Regions from separate parts of the Aeribacillus sp. FSL K6-3256 genome, predicted to be linked through region 2. Evidence: predicted binding sites of a transcription regulator. Region 2 holds the regulator's gene; each other region holds the start of a gene.
What was found. Region 2 encodes LexA, which represses DNA repair genes until DNA is damaged. Its sites were predicted from a motif close to CGAACATATGTTCG; they were not measured.
Positions count from the first base shown of each region.

Region 1 (4,933 bases), 980 kb from region 2:
TTCCGTTCTGTTTTCAGCGTCACCTTCTCGTTCTGGCAGTCCTTCAGCTGCTTCTCTAAGCTGTCCCTTTCTTTGATCAAAAAATTGTAAGCGCGCTGCTGTTCTTTTGCATGTTGCAGTTCTGCAAAGTCCTCCATCAGTTCATTTAACGATCTGTTCAGCAACGGTTTTCGTCCGTTCGGTTTAAACAAATCCTCCTGCTCTCTCTGCAGTTTCTCCTCTAAACGATATAACTGATCAGACCCGAATACACTTGTTAAAAATAAATATTTTCCCAGCTTCTCACGATTCAGCTCATACACTTTTTGCAACCCGAATAAATCAAAGGAAAAAATCGCTTGATATGTTGGTCTGTCGGTTCCTTTTAAAATTTCAGCCAGCTCTTTATCCCCTCCTGTCCGTCCATCCTGGAAATAAAGAGTTACATCCCCCGCTGCGGCTCTCCCTTTTACGCGCTCCACTTTTACTGTTCCGAAATTTTCACATTCGATGATTAATGCCCCGCCGTATTTTCCGCCCGTTTTTGGTTCGAACCGTTTATCCGGATGCTGTTTAACGGGAAATCCGAACAGCATGCTATGGATAAAAGACATCAGCGTCGATTTTCCGGCTTCATTTAAACCGTAAATGACTTGTATGCCATGATCCGAAAATGAAATTTTTTTATCTGCAAATTTTCCGTAGCCATAAATATGCAGTTCTTTTATTTTCATCTTATCACCTTTTTTACGACCGCTTCCATTCTTGCTTAAACAGCTCATAATAAATCATTGTTTTCGCTTCTTTTATCAATTCTTCTTTTTCATTTTCTGTGAAAGATTGAAAGAAACGCCGAAATAAACGATTTTTATATAAAGGCTCCATCGCTTCGTCAAATTGATGAAAATGATCCAAAATTTGTTCAAAATCTTTCGAAATGTAAGAGGAGGAGAAAAAGTCGTCGCTCGGCACGATTTGATGTTGAATGGAAACAATCCAAACGAATTCGTTCTTTCCTTCTTCCTCTTCATTCAATATTTGCGCAAGCTCATCCAAATGATCCTGATCCATAAGATCCCAAAACAATGATGAAGCTCCATCTAGCATAATTGTCAAAAGAGCCGAGCCATTTCGTCTCTGCTGTTCCTTTACCGCTCGAATATGATCATATAGCTCGCTAACAGCAGCTATTTCATTTACAGAGAGCTTGATTTCATTCCAAAGTATGTCAAATACCGGCACAAATCGGTACGCGCTTTTCCCGCCTTCTGCTAATTCTACAAGATACACTCCCTTTTCTCCCGTTTCTTTTTTATGGCGGCCTTGAATATTTCCCGGATAAATAATCGGAGGGTCGGAACGATGTAAAATTTGCCGTTTATGTATATGTCCTAAAGCCCAATAATCAAAATCTTTTTCCAATAAATTTTGAATCGTAAAAGGACAATACGGCTCATGTCCTTCCGTCCCTGACGCGGTGCCGTGAAGAAGACCGATATGAAGCGGCGCTTCGCTTCTTTTTTGAAATTTATAGACAATATTTTCTGTAACCGAACGAGTCGGATAGCTGTAGCCGTAAATGTTGGCTAAAACCTTTCCGTCGCGGACAAACGGTATACATTCTACATCACGATCGGAAAAAATATGAACGTTTTCAGGCCATTGAATATGAACCCAATTACCTCCTGTATGATCATGATTTCCAAAAATAATAAAAACTTGGATGCCTTCTTCATTGAGCCGTTCAAACTGTTTCTTTAATCTCAACTGGGCTTTCAAACTGCGGTCTTCGTCATCATACAAATCTCCTGCGATCAGTATAAAATCGACTTTTTCTTTTGCCGCCAGTTCAATTACACGTTCAAATGCCGTAAAAGTACTTTCTTGAATTCTTTTAAAGATGCTTTCCGGCAAATGCTCAAGCCCTGTGAACGGACTATCTAAATGCAAATCTGCCGTATGTATAAATGTTATGCGGCGAGTCATAGTCTCCCTCTTTTCACTCGTTTCCGGAACGTACGTTTGCTTTTCCATATTATATCATTTTAATGTGAAAAAATACATCCCGGTACCCGGGCCCCTGCCAAAAAATTTTTTAAAAAAAGCTGAAAGGATTTTTTTTCAGGAAAAAGAAATATATTTTTTAAAAAAGGAGGATGTTTGAAATGCCGACATATTTTTTAACTGCGTTTACAAACAAAGGAGAACTGTTTTTAAATGAAAAGTTTGAAGCAAATTCAGAACAAGAGGCAAAAGAAATCGGTTCAGAAATATTGAAGGAGCATCAATGTTTAAATACCGCGCATCGCTTAGTTACTTCTTCTGGCCGGCTTGTTTTATTTCATCGCTAAAACTTAACAGGATTGACAGTCCACAAAACAATGACAGGGGAAGTCTTTCACAACAAAAATACTGCGCGGCATAAGCCGCCCGCTATATTCATCCTGCTCCCCAAATTTTATGAGGCTAATTTAAAATATCTAAATGGATATGACGCTTTTTAGCCATTTACCCGTGTGGAAAAATTGTAGTGGGCATCTAAAATCAGTTTTTTCCTAGTCCCCTGCATTTTGTGGGGGGCATTTTTCTTTCCAAAACTGCCTCTCAAAAATTAGGATGATTTTGGTTCTGGAGCTCACTAAAATCCCGATCACAACAATGCTAATAATGGTCGCGACGACATCATGTTTAAGAACTAAATTTGAAAAAGTAATAGCTAAAAGACCGACTATTCCAATTATGATGAACATCTTATTATCTCCCATTTTGTTCACAGAGCCCCCTTCAATATCATCCCATTAATTTAAAGCTAACATGATGAAACAGATTTATCAGAGGCTGTCCAAGAAGTCCTAAAAATAAAAGCAAGTAGAGAATAGCTCGTATTTCTCTACTTGCTTTTGTATGTTTTGTCTGAAGTCTGCCGGCTACGTTTGTTGCAGGCTAATGGCGCAATCGCTTTTATGATTAAGTCTCGCGATCTCATCTATTAAAATTTGTTCTAAAGTGTTTTTAGGGAAATACGGAAATCGTTCTCCATTTTCGACGTTCCCAAGCTCTTGTTTTCTATCGGGCCCTCCTTTCAACACGACCCGATACGTTGTGGAGCGTAAAATTATCAATTTTCGCCATAAAGAGCGTTTAGCAATTTGATTTTTTCATTTGTATAATGTTTAAAGCCATCGTTATACGATTTCGGATCTTTCGGATTGGCGAAATGAGTGATTTCCCGGGAAACCGGGTCGATCAATTTGCTTGATGCCCCGCAGCCTAATCCGATAATCGTTTGCATTTCTTCCATGATGATTATATTGTATATACTCTCATAACCCTTCCGGGAATATCCGACATTTTCTAAATTTCCTAAAATATTTTTTTGACGGTACAAATAATAAGGCTCATAATGATTTGCCTTTGTCCATTCAACCGCTTTATTCATCATTTTTTCTACTTCGCTTCGTTCAGCTACTTTATATTTTTCTTTGTTTTTTGTCATTTCCGATGCCCGCTTAAAGGAAAGCGTGTGGACAGTCAATGATTCAGGCATCAATTTGGCTGTCTCCTCAAGGGTGAACTCAAATTCTTTTAACCCTTCCCCCGGCAGTCCAATAATTAAATCCATGTTGATGTTGTTGATGCCCATTTCCCTAGCTAAATGAAATTTTTCAATCGTCTCCTCAACTGTATGATGTCTTCCGATTGCTTTCAATGTTTCCTGTATATATGATTGAGGATTAATGCTGATTCTGTCTATGTTCCATTTTTTTAAAACATTCAGCTTCTCTCTTGTAATTGTATCCGGCCTGCCGGCTTCTACTGTGATTTCCCGAATGCGATCAACATTTGGAAAAGATGTATACATTTCTTCATAAAGCATATCCATTTCTTCTGCCGTAATGCTTGTCGGTGTCCCTCCGCCGTAATAAACGGTCGTAATATTGATGCCTCGTTCTTTTAGCCATTCGCCGATCATTCTCATTTCATAATGCAGACCGCCGAGAAAAGAATCAACTTTTCCTTGCTTGCCGCCAATAGCATAGGCAGGAAAGGTACAATATGCACATTTTGTCGGGCAAAAAGGAATGCCGATATAAATGCTTACTTCTTTTGTCAAATTGTAAAGATCAGGAACAACAGTTAATTGTTTTTCTACAATTTGTTCCATGATGCGAATTTTTTCATTTGATACGAGCAAATCTTCTTTTAATTGTTTATAAATTTCTTCATTTTTTCTTCCTTCAAGCTTCTTTTTATGAAAAAGCTTAGTGGGTCGGACACCTGTTAAAATCCCCCATTTTTGCGTAATTCCCGTATACTGTTGAAGAGCTGTTACATAAACATTCAATACCGCCTGCTTCATTTGTTTGAATTGTTCTTTTTCATCTGTTGCGGTAAAGCTTTTTTCTAAAAAAGCTTCATACGTTTTTCCTTCTGCTTTTAGCTCGCAAGCCAACCGAAAATCACTCTGTCTGAATTCGAAATTGAATAATGCTTCGATATCATGTTCAGAAGGTTTTAAAAAAATTTCGGCTTCTTCAAAAAACAAATTAGATATTAACTGAAGAGGCCGCATAAAACGTTCATCATTTATGCCGCTGATTTGAATGCGCATGTGATCACCTTGTCGAATAGAATAAAACTCCTTATAGTGTACTAAAGGGGATTTTTTCAGTCAATACGAAAAAAACATCCTAAGAAGCGGATGTTTTTTATCTGTTTTTAATTTTATTTAAAAATTTAATTGGGTATTGTTTTCGGAAATGCTCTTTTACCATATATGAAACGCCTTGTTCATCATTCGACCTCGTGATCCAGTCTGCTGCCCGTTTTACTTCAAACGGAGCATTCCCCATCGCAACCCCCAAACCTGCCTGCTGGATCATATCCAAGTCGTCAAGGCCGTCGCCGATTGCGACCATTTCATCCAGCTTAATGCCTAAATGATTGCCAAGTA
Region 1 is NZ_CP150188.1:2,910,516-2,915,448, forward strand. It holds gene NSQ84_RS13990 (AAA family ATPase) at 1-713, opposite strand, end outside; gene NSQ84_RS13995 (DNA repair exonuclease) at 727-1,965, opposite strand; gene NSQ84_RS14000 (YhzD family protein) at 2,145-2,330, shown strand; gene NSQ84_RS14005 (hypothetical protein) at 2,535-2,729, opposite strand; gene NSQ84_RS14010 (coproporphyrinogen III oxidase) at 3,098-4,591, opposite strand; gene NSQ84_RS14015 (Cof-type HAD-IIB family hydrolase) at 4,689-4,933, opposite strand, start outside.
Region 1: the regulator LexA is predicted to act here: its motif matches at 1,991-2,004, upstream of NSQ84_RS13995 (DNA repair exonuclease).

Region 2 (4,933 bases):
GTTCTTGTGCCGCTCGGGAAAATTCCAACAACTTTATTTTCTTTTAACAGTTTCAAAGGAATTTTTAGTGCGCTCGGTCCAGGATTTTCACGATTAACTGGAAAAGCATGCATCTTTTTCAAAAACCAACCTATGAGCGTGTTCTGAAACAATTCTTTTTTGGCCATATAATGGACATGAATTGGAAAAAGTGCTGCGGCGAGCAAGACTACATCTACCCAGCTGCGATGAGAGCATGTAACAATAAAACGATGGTCTGCCGGAATATGCTGCTTGCCTTTGACTTCTAGCAAACTAAAAATTTTAATGATCAATATTGCAAGTTTTCCTGCTAAATGATAAATCATTTTGTTCCCCCCGAATGACTTCCAGAAATATGTTTGCGTTGCAAAAGATCTGTATTTTCGGTTAGGGCGCATGTCGATTTTGTCTGCGTTCAGTTTAGCATTTTTACGTGATGCATGTAAAGTCGGTAGTACATCGTCAACGAATCGTCTTATCCAAAGTCAGTCAGTGAAAATACCGCCGTTTCATTGGAGGATGGGCAGCCGTATTCGGTGTTTTTTAGATGAACAAGTATTTGTGCTGAAGGTTATTGGCACTGGATAGAAGGAGCAACCATATCAATAATAAAATGCTTTAATTGGAAAAATCAATTTTAATAGCAGTTACTTTGTTTCTATAAATTTTATATTTGATGATACAAAATATTGAGAGTAAAGAAGAGAAGAAGCAGATAAACAAACATCAGTGCAATCTGCCTTTTTTATTTAAAAAGCAAGAGATAATCAATCCAGGCATCAGCGTAAAAAAATATGTAAGAAAATCTGACATAAAACTTCAATTCTCTCATTGAATGGGATACACTGATAGGGAAAAATTTGATTGAATGTGGAAATAAAGAAGAGTGAATTTGGATAGATGTGATGTCAATTTCTATTTACTCAAGTTAAGATGGGGTATTATAGTGAGCATGATGAATCGCCAAAGCAGGGTAGGTAAAGCTTTAGCGATTATCATATATGTTTACTCACTATAAAGAATAAATGATGGAAATGACCATTTTTCTATCTTTTAAATGACTCCTTGTTCTACCATTGCATCAGCGACTTTTTTAAATCCTGCTATGTTAGCGCCGACGACAAGATTTCCGGAGCAGCCGTATTCATTTGCAGCGTTGACGCAATTTCGGTAAATGTTCTTCATGATATCACGTAATTTTGCGTCGACATCTTCAAAGCTCCAAGATAATCTTGCGCTGTTTTGAGCCATTTCTAATGCTGAAACAGCAACTCCGCCTGCGTTAGCAGCTTTTGCAGGTCCAAAAAGAATATTGTTTGATAAAAACACGTCGATCGCTTCTAATGTAGACGGCATGTTGGCGCCTTCTCCAACAGCTTTGAGTCCGTTGGAAACAAGGAGTTCAGCTGCTTTTTTATCGATTTCATTTTGAGTAGCGCATGGGAGGGCAATATCGCACGGAATGGACCAAATTCCGGAACAGCCTTCATAATATTCTGCATGAGGATGTTCATTTACATATTCTTTAATTCTTTTTCTTTCAACTTCTTTTAACCTTCTAACCGTTTCAAGATTAATTCCATTTTTATCAAAAATGTAGCCATCAGAGTCGCTGCATGCGACAACTTTTGCACCTAATTGTGTTGCTTTTTCAATCGCATATATGGCAACGTTCCCAGAACCAGAGACAACAACTGTGCTTCCTTTGAAGCTTAATCCATGGTCTTTAAGCATTTCTTCAACAAAATAAACAGTTCCATACCCTGTCGCTTCGGTTCTCGCTAGGCTTCCGCCGTAACCAATGCCTTTTCCGGTTAACACCCCAGCTTCAAATCCGCCGCGTATTCTTTTATATTGGCCAAACAAGTATCCGATCTCTCTTGCGCCAACTCCAATATCACCGGCAGGAACGTCAATATCTGGTCCAATATGTTTGTAAAGCTCTGTCATAAAGCTTTGTGTAAATCTCATAATTTCCCCATCTGATTTACCTTTCGGATCAAAATCAGATCCGCCTTTTCCTCCGCCGATCGGCTGCCCAGTCAATGAATTTTTGAAGATTTGTTCAAATCCTAAAAATTTAATAATGCTGGCGTTGACGGTCGGGTGAAAGCGCAAGCCTCCTTTATATGGCCCAATTGCACTATTATATTGCACTCTAAATCCGCGGTTTACACGCACTTTTCCTTCGTCATCCACCCATGGAACGCGAAAAATGATCAATCTTTCCGGCTCAACAATTCTTTCAAGTATTCCGTGCTTTATATATGTAGGATGTTGAGCAAATACAGGCACAAGCGAGTCAAATATTTCTTTTACAGCTTGAAGAAACTCAGGCTCATTCGGATTTTTTTCTTGCACGGATTGAAATACTTCATTGACATATTGCTTTGCGTTTTCCAATTCACTTTGTTTCATAAGTAATTGATTCATAGCACCTCTCCTATACCTAAAATTTAAGCAGTTAGAAGAATTCAAACAATTCAGTAAATCATCCCGGCACTGGCTAAGGAAGCGAAATCTACAATAAAAAATTCTACAACAAAATAAATCAAAAAACAATGACTGTTGAGAATTGTTGCATAATAGCTTTGCATGCAGGCGCGGAGAAGGCGCCTGAAATTTGTTTCATTGAATCTAGCTTGTCTGCATACATATTGATTAGAAAACATTTTTAAAAATTTAGCATCGCTAAGAGAGGGAATTTTGAAAATTTTATAAAAAGAAAAAGGATGCCTCACCTGTTTTGAGACATCGAATATTCAGTGTATGGAACGGTATAGCCCGATCACTTTTCCGAGTATTGTCACATTTTTTAAAATAATCGGTTCCATTGTTGGGTTTTCCGGCTGAAGCCGTATAAAGTCTTTTTCTTTGAAAAACCTTTTTACGGTCGCTTCATTGTCGTCTGTGAGCGCGACAACGATGTCGCCGTTATTGGCTGTTTGCTGTTGTCTGACAATAACTAAATCTCCGTCCAGAATGCCTGCTTCGATCATGCTTTCTCCGACTACTTCAAGCATGAAAAGTTGATCATCACCTGACGCAATATGATTCGGAAGCGGAAAATATTCTTCGATGTTTTCAACGGCAGTGATCGGAATACCAGCCGTCACTTTTCCGATGACCGGCACGTTGATCACATTGTTTGTTAGAAGGTGGCTGCCATCATCGTCCAAAATTTCAATGGCTCTCGGCTTTGTGGGGTCTCTTCTAATCAGTCCTTTGCTCTCAAGCTTTGCTAAATGCCCGTGAACAGTTGAACTGGAGGCAAGACCGACCGCTTCGCCGATTTCTCTTACAGAGGGAGGGTATCCTTTCTTTTTTACTTCCTCCTTAATGAAGTTCAAAATATCTTGTTGTCTCTTAGATAATTTTGTTGACATGTCAAGCACCTCAGTCATATCAATTTGTGTCGATTATAGCATGATTTTTCCAAAAAAGCAAACGTAAGTTCGAATATTTGCTTGACAGAAACATGTGTTCCCTTTTATACTTAAAAACAAAAAACCGAACAAATATTCTGTTTCAGGGGGCGGTTCTAAATGGATAAATTATCATGGTCTTACATCGTTTCTTTTTTCCTTGTCATCATGGCGGCAGTTTTGGCGATTTCGTATACTGGAGAAAGGGAAGAGCTCGATCATTATTTGGAGGTTCAAGTGAAGGAAGGGGACAGTTTGTGGAAAATCGCTGATGAATATAAAGAATATGACAATATGTCTCATTCAGAGTTTGTTAAATGGGTTCAGGAGCGAAACAATCTCCAAAGCCTTGTTGTAAAACCGGGGGAAACAATCGTCATTCCGATTGAAAAAAATAAATACTACAATGCTGAATATTTGGCAAACAAAGAATAACCGCAAGGAGCATTTAACATGAGAGCAGTCGTTTATGCAAGAGTCAGCACTGAAAAAGATGAGCAGGAAACATCTTTGAAAAGACAGAAGGACGAGCTGTTAAAGCTCGCAGCTGAAAACGGTATGGAAGTTGTTGAAGTGATAGAAGAAAAAGCGAGCGGGTATGATGTTGATCGTGAAGGGGTTTTTCAACTGCTGGAATTGATTGAGGAGAAAGAAATTGAAGCGGTATTAATACAGGATGAAACAAGAATTGGCAGAGGGAATGCCAAAATCGCCATTGTCCATTCCATTTTGAAACAAGGTGTGAAAATTTTCACCGCTGCCCATCGCGGGGAGATGGAACTGTCTGAATCAGACACGATGGTGCTTGAAATCATAGGAATTGTCGAAGAATATCAACGAAAAATTCATAATTTGAAAATAAAGCGGGGAATGTTGAGAGCTATACAAAATGGGTACAGGCCTGAAAAAAATTTAAAGAATAGAAATTCTTCCTATAAAAGAGAGCGAAAAGAAGTTCCGATCGAGGAGATTGACCGATTGCGGAAAAACGGCCTGACATTTTCAGAAATAGCGGCAACGTTAAGAGGATTCGGCTATGACGTTTCAAAAGCTACTGTCCATCGCAGATATCAACAATTTTTGTCAGAAAAAGGAGAATCATAGCAATAATTGTTGTCATTAGTGGTTGCATTTAGTATGATAAAAGAGCGCGGCAAAAATATACAAGGGGTTCAGCTTATGATTTCAAAAGAAAAACTTAACCGTATTAATGAACTATCTAAAAAGTCTAAGTCAGAAGGATTGACGCAAGAGGAAAAGCTTGAGCAGCAGCAATTAAGGCAGGAATATTTAGAGTCGTTTCGTCGGGATTTTCAAAACACCTTAAAAAATGTTACAGTGATTGATCCGAAAGGTAATGATGTTACACCGGAAAAATTGAAAAAATTAAAAAATAAAAGGCTGCATTAATGGATGGGGTGTTGCCTTATTACAACAATAAAGATAAGATTATAAACTGAAAATACAGATGAGAGGATGATAATGGT
Region 2 is NZ_CP150188.1:1,934,197-1,939,129, reverse strand. It holds gene NSQ84_RS09285 (lysophospholipid acyltransferase family protein) at 1-347, opposite strand, end outside; gene gdhA (NADP-specific glutamate dehydrogenase) at 1,075-2,454, opposite strand; gene lexA (transcriptional repressor LexA) at 2,784-3,407, opposite strand; gene NSQ84_RS09270 (LysM peptidoglycan-binding domain-containing protein) at 3,567-3,881, shown strand; gene NSQ84_RS09265 (recombinase family protein) at 3,900-4,550, shown strand; gene NSQ84_RS09260 (DUF896 domain-containing protein) at 4,626-4,856, shown strand; gene tkt (transketolase) at 4,929-4,933, shown strand, end outside.

Region 3 (4,933 bases), 1.2 Mb from region 2:
TTTAATATTTCTCTTCCATAAACATATGACATTTATTATAATCTTATTAATTTGACAACCTGCCGCTAATGAAAAATTGGACATAACATTTTGGACAAAATCATGGGAGGAATTGTGCATGCTTTTAGGTGCAATTGAAGCGGGCGGAACAAAATTTGTCTGTGGAATTGGAGATGAAAACGGAAATATCATCGAGCGGACTTCTTTTCCGACGACAACGCCTGATGAAGTGCTTGAACAAGTGGTCAAATTTTTTCGGGATAAAGATATTAAAGCGCTTGGAATTGGCTCATTCGGTCCGATTGATTTAGATCGCACAAGCGAAACATTCGGATACATAACATCTACTCCGAAGCTACAGTGGGCGAATATAAATCTTGTCGGAGCGATAAAAAAAGAATTTCCTATTCCAATTGGCTTTGATACCGACGTCAATGCAGCAGCGCTGGGGGAAATGAAATGGGGGGCTGCGAAAGGTCTGAATAGCTGCATTTATATGACGATCGGTACCGGGATCGGAGTCGGTGCCATCTCTGAAGGACATCTAGTACACGGGCTAATCCATCCGGAAATGGGGCATATGCTTGTTCGGCGCCATCCTGAAGATTCGTTTGCCGGCAATTGTCCGTATCACAAAGATTGTTTGGAAGGAATGGCATCCGGTCCTGCTATAGAAAAACGCTGGGGAAAAAAGGGGCAAGAGTTAGAAAAAAATGAGAAAGTATGGGATTTGGAAGCGTACTATATTGCACAAGGAATTGCCAATCTTATACTCGTTTTATCGCCTAAAAAAATAATAATTGGCGGCGGAGTCGCCAAACAAAAGCAATTGTTCCCCCTTATACATCAAAATGTTCAAGCTTTATTAAACGGTTATGTTCGCCATGAAGTGGTGCTAGAAAACATTGCAGATTATATTGTTCCGCCCGGATTAGGGGATAATGCGGGACTTTGCGGAGCAATCGGTTTAGCATATGAGGCGTTTTTGGAGCATAATCAAAAATAAAGCTCAAGAACATTTATCGGCAAATAATCGTTACAGATAACCCAAGCCATAAAATAAAATCAGGCATACAAAAATGTGTACAAGAAAAGGAAACTTTCAAGAATGCAGTTAAGAACCAAAAAGAATTAGATAAAGCTAAAACTAATGCTAAAGAGAATTGATCCAAGATATTGCTCGGTGACCTAACAGCTCTTTATGTTACAGCTGAGCTGATTAAGTTTAGGTGGCTGGAATCATTCATTTTTTGATAAGTGGAGTTCAGGAGTATTGCAATGTATATGCTGAAACAAAACGAATATTGAAAAATATTTTTTAATCTTTAAACAATTATTAAACATCTCTACATTTAGAGGAAGAATCAATTAAATTATATATCTTAAAAAAGACAAATTAGACTCAGGGATTTAGAAATTTATTTATTATTTAAAAACAGTATGTCTATGGGATATCTTATTATCGGGGATTAAGAAGACCTTTATGAATACATGAATGAAGAAGATATTCAACAATTTCAAAATGTAATAAAAATCTATGTATTGTCAGATGAACAGTTAAATGAAGAAGATGCAGATATTTTTAGAGAGTTTGCAATGGATTTAGTTGATGGTAAAGATTTTTGTGCATTAATACTGGATTTTCATGTAAATGGAGAATTGTTTGAAAATCTACCACTAGATCTTAAGGTGGAAGATTATCAAAAAATATTACATGCAGTAAATTCTGAATACGATATTTCATATGTAAATTTAGATCATTGGTTTTATCTATCTCAAGATTAAGAAAGAGTATCCAATAGTGAAAAAAGGCGACTATTGGATGCTTTTTTATATGCTTAGGGGGTGACCGTAAGAAAAAAGTAAATATAGTATAAAAGTTGCTTTCATAAAGGCGAATTTTTTAGCCTATGAGCTTCATTATTGCATTTAAATATAATCATAAAGCTATTTCTATTCGTTTATTTTGACTTCATCGATTTCAACTATTTCCCCTGTATCCTAGGTTTTCTGACCGCTCTGCATCGCATCATTTTTTATTCTTTGCATTGGCTTATTTTTCCCTTCTCTTTTGTGGTTTTGCTTGAAAGCTTTTTGAGGGCTTCAATATAATAAATGTATAACCGTTGACGAAAAGAGGTTTTTTTATGATCAAGCTTGTGTTTGCCGCATTCGCCCCTTTTTTGCTTGTCTTATTTTTCACAAGAGTTACATATAGTCATGTCGTTGGGACATTGTTGACGGCTGGTTTATTAATTGCCTCTTATTTTGCAGGTCATATGGATACTATTTATATCGCCATTTTGGATGTAGCCAGCTTAGCAGCTGGTTTTATCGCTGCCAGAAGCATGAAAAAGGATAAGAAAACATCTACTTAAACCTGTTCAACACGATTGACAGGTTTTTATTGTCTATGAAAATCAAACGTCAGTTCGTATTTTTGGTGATTCAGCCTGATTATATGTTAAAATAAAATATAAGTTTCTGAATTGGAGGATGTTCCATGGATCGGTTTGAATTAGTTTCAAATTACCAGCCTCAAGGAGATCAGCCGAAAGCTATCAAAGAGCTGGTGGAGGGAATCAGGCAAGGAAAAAAACATCAGACATTGTTAGGTGCAACTGGAACTGGCAAAACGTTTACGATATCCAATGTGATTAAAGAAGTGAACAAACCGACGCTGGTCATTGCCCATAATAAAACGCTTGCCGGACAGCTGTATAGCGAGTTTAAAGAATTTTTCCCGAACAATGCAGTTGAATATTTTGTCAGCTATTATGACTATTATCAGCCGGAAGCGTATGTTCCGCAAACAGATACGTATATTGAAAAAGATGCGAGCATTAATGATGAAATTGATAAATTAAGACATTCGGCCACCTCTGCATTGTTTGAACGGAAAGATGTTATTATTATCGCAAGCGTTTCTTGCATATATGGTTTAGGTTCGCCAGAAGAATATCGTGAGCTGGTCGTAAGTCTTCGTACAGGAATGGAAATCGAGCGCAATGACTTGCTGCGCCGTTTAGTGGATGTGCAGTATGAAAGAAATGATGTAGATTTTCGCAGGGGAACTTTTCGCGTGCGCGGGGATGTAGTGGAAATTTTCCCTGCTTCGCGCGATGAACATTGTATCCGCGTGGAATTTTTCGGAGATGAAATCGACCGCATCCGTGAAGTTGATGCGCTGACAGGCGAAATTATTGGAGAGCGGGAGCATGTAGCGATTTTCCCGGCATCACACTTTGTGACAAGAGAAGAAAAAATGAAAATTGCCATTGCTAATATTGAAAAGGAGCTTGAGGAACGGCTGCATGAACTGCGGGAGAATGGAAAGCTTTTGGAAGCGCAACGGCTCGAGCAACGGACAAGATATGATTTAGAAATGATGCGGGAGATGGGCTTTTGCTCTGGGATTGAAAACTACTCCCGTCATCTTACATTAAGACCGCCCGGTTCGACTCCTTATACGCTTTTAGATTATTTTGGAGATGATTTTTTGATCGTCATTGACGAGTCGCATGTGACGATTCCGCAAATCCGCGGGATGTACAACGGCGACCAGGCGAGAAAACAAGTGCTTGTCGATCATGGATTCCGTTTGCCTTCAGCACTTGACAACCGTCCGTTAAAATTTGAGGAATTTGAAAAGCATATGAAACATGTCATTTATGTTTCTGCCACCCCTGGGCCGTATGAGCTGGAGCATACGCCGGTTGTTGTTGAACAGATTATCCGCCCGACTGGACTTTTAGATCCAACCATTGACGTCCGACCTGTTGAAGGGCAAATAGACGATTTAATCGGCGAAATTCAAAAGCGGGTTAAACGGAATGAGCGGGTGCTTGTGACCACATTAACGAAAAAAATGGCGGAAGATTTAACGGATTATTTGCGGGAAATCGGGATTAAGGTGACATATCTCCATTCCGAAATTAAAACGCTCGAGCGCATTGAAATTATCCGCGACCTGCGCCTTGGCAAACATGAAGTGTTGGTCGGGATCAATTTGCTCAGGGAAGGGCTTGATATTCCGGAGGTCTCTCTCGTTGCAATTTTGGATGCAGATAAAGAAGGATTTCTCCGTTCGGAACGTTCTCTTATTCAAACAATCGGACGGGCGGCTCGGAACGCAAACGGGCATGTCATTATGTATGCTGATACAATCACAAAATCGATGGAAATCGCCATAAACGAAACAAAACGGCGTCGTGCGATTCAAGAGGAATATAACCGTCAACATGGCATTACGCCAAAAACGATTCAAAAAGATATTCGCGATGTAATTAGGGCGACATATGCAGCGGAAGATGAAGCAGAATATAAAACGGAAAAGGCTGTGAAGCTGAACAAAATGTCGAAAAAAGATCGAGAACAACTGATAGCCCGTATGGAAAAAGAAATGAAAGAAGCTGCAAAAGCATTAGATTTCGAAAGAGCTGCTGAATTGCGCGATCTAATTTTGGAGCTGAAAGCGGAAGGATGATTGGATATGGCAATGGATAAAATTGTTGTAAAAGGTGCACGCGCTCATAATTTAAAAAACATTGATGTCACGATTCCAAGAGACAAGCTTGTCGTTGTAACAGGTTTATCGGGATCGGGTAAATCTTCTTTAGCATTTGATACAATTTATGCAGAGGGACAGCGGCGATATGTGGAGTCTTTATCTGCCTATGCCCGCCAATTTTTAGGACAAATGGATAAACCTGATGTCGATGCGATCGAAGGCTTATCGCCGGCCATTTCGATTGATCAAAAAACGACAAGCAGAAATCCGCGTTCAACGGTCGGAACGGTGACAGAAATTTATGACTACCTACGGCTTCTTTTTGCCCGTGTCGGGCGGCCGACATGTCCGGTGCATGGGATAGAAATTTCTTCGCAAACAATCGAACAGATGGTTGACCGGATTATGGAATATCCGGAACGG
Region 3 is NZ_CP150188.1:750,325-755,257, forward strand. It holds gene NSQ84_RS03575 (ROK family protein) at 119-1,006, shown strand; gene NSQ84_RS03580 (hypothetical protein) at 1,492-1,785, shown strand; gene NSQ84_RS03585 (DUF2198 family protein) at 2,148-2,378, shown strand; gene uvrB (excinuclease ABC subunit UvrB) at 2,504-4,486, shown strand; gene uvrA (excinuclease ABC subunit UvrA) at 4,493-4,933, shown strand, end outside.
Region 3: the regulator LexA is predicted to act here: its motif matches at 2,422-2,435, upstream of uvrB (excinuclease ABC subunit UvrB).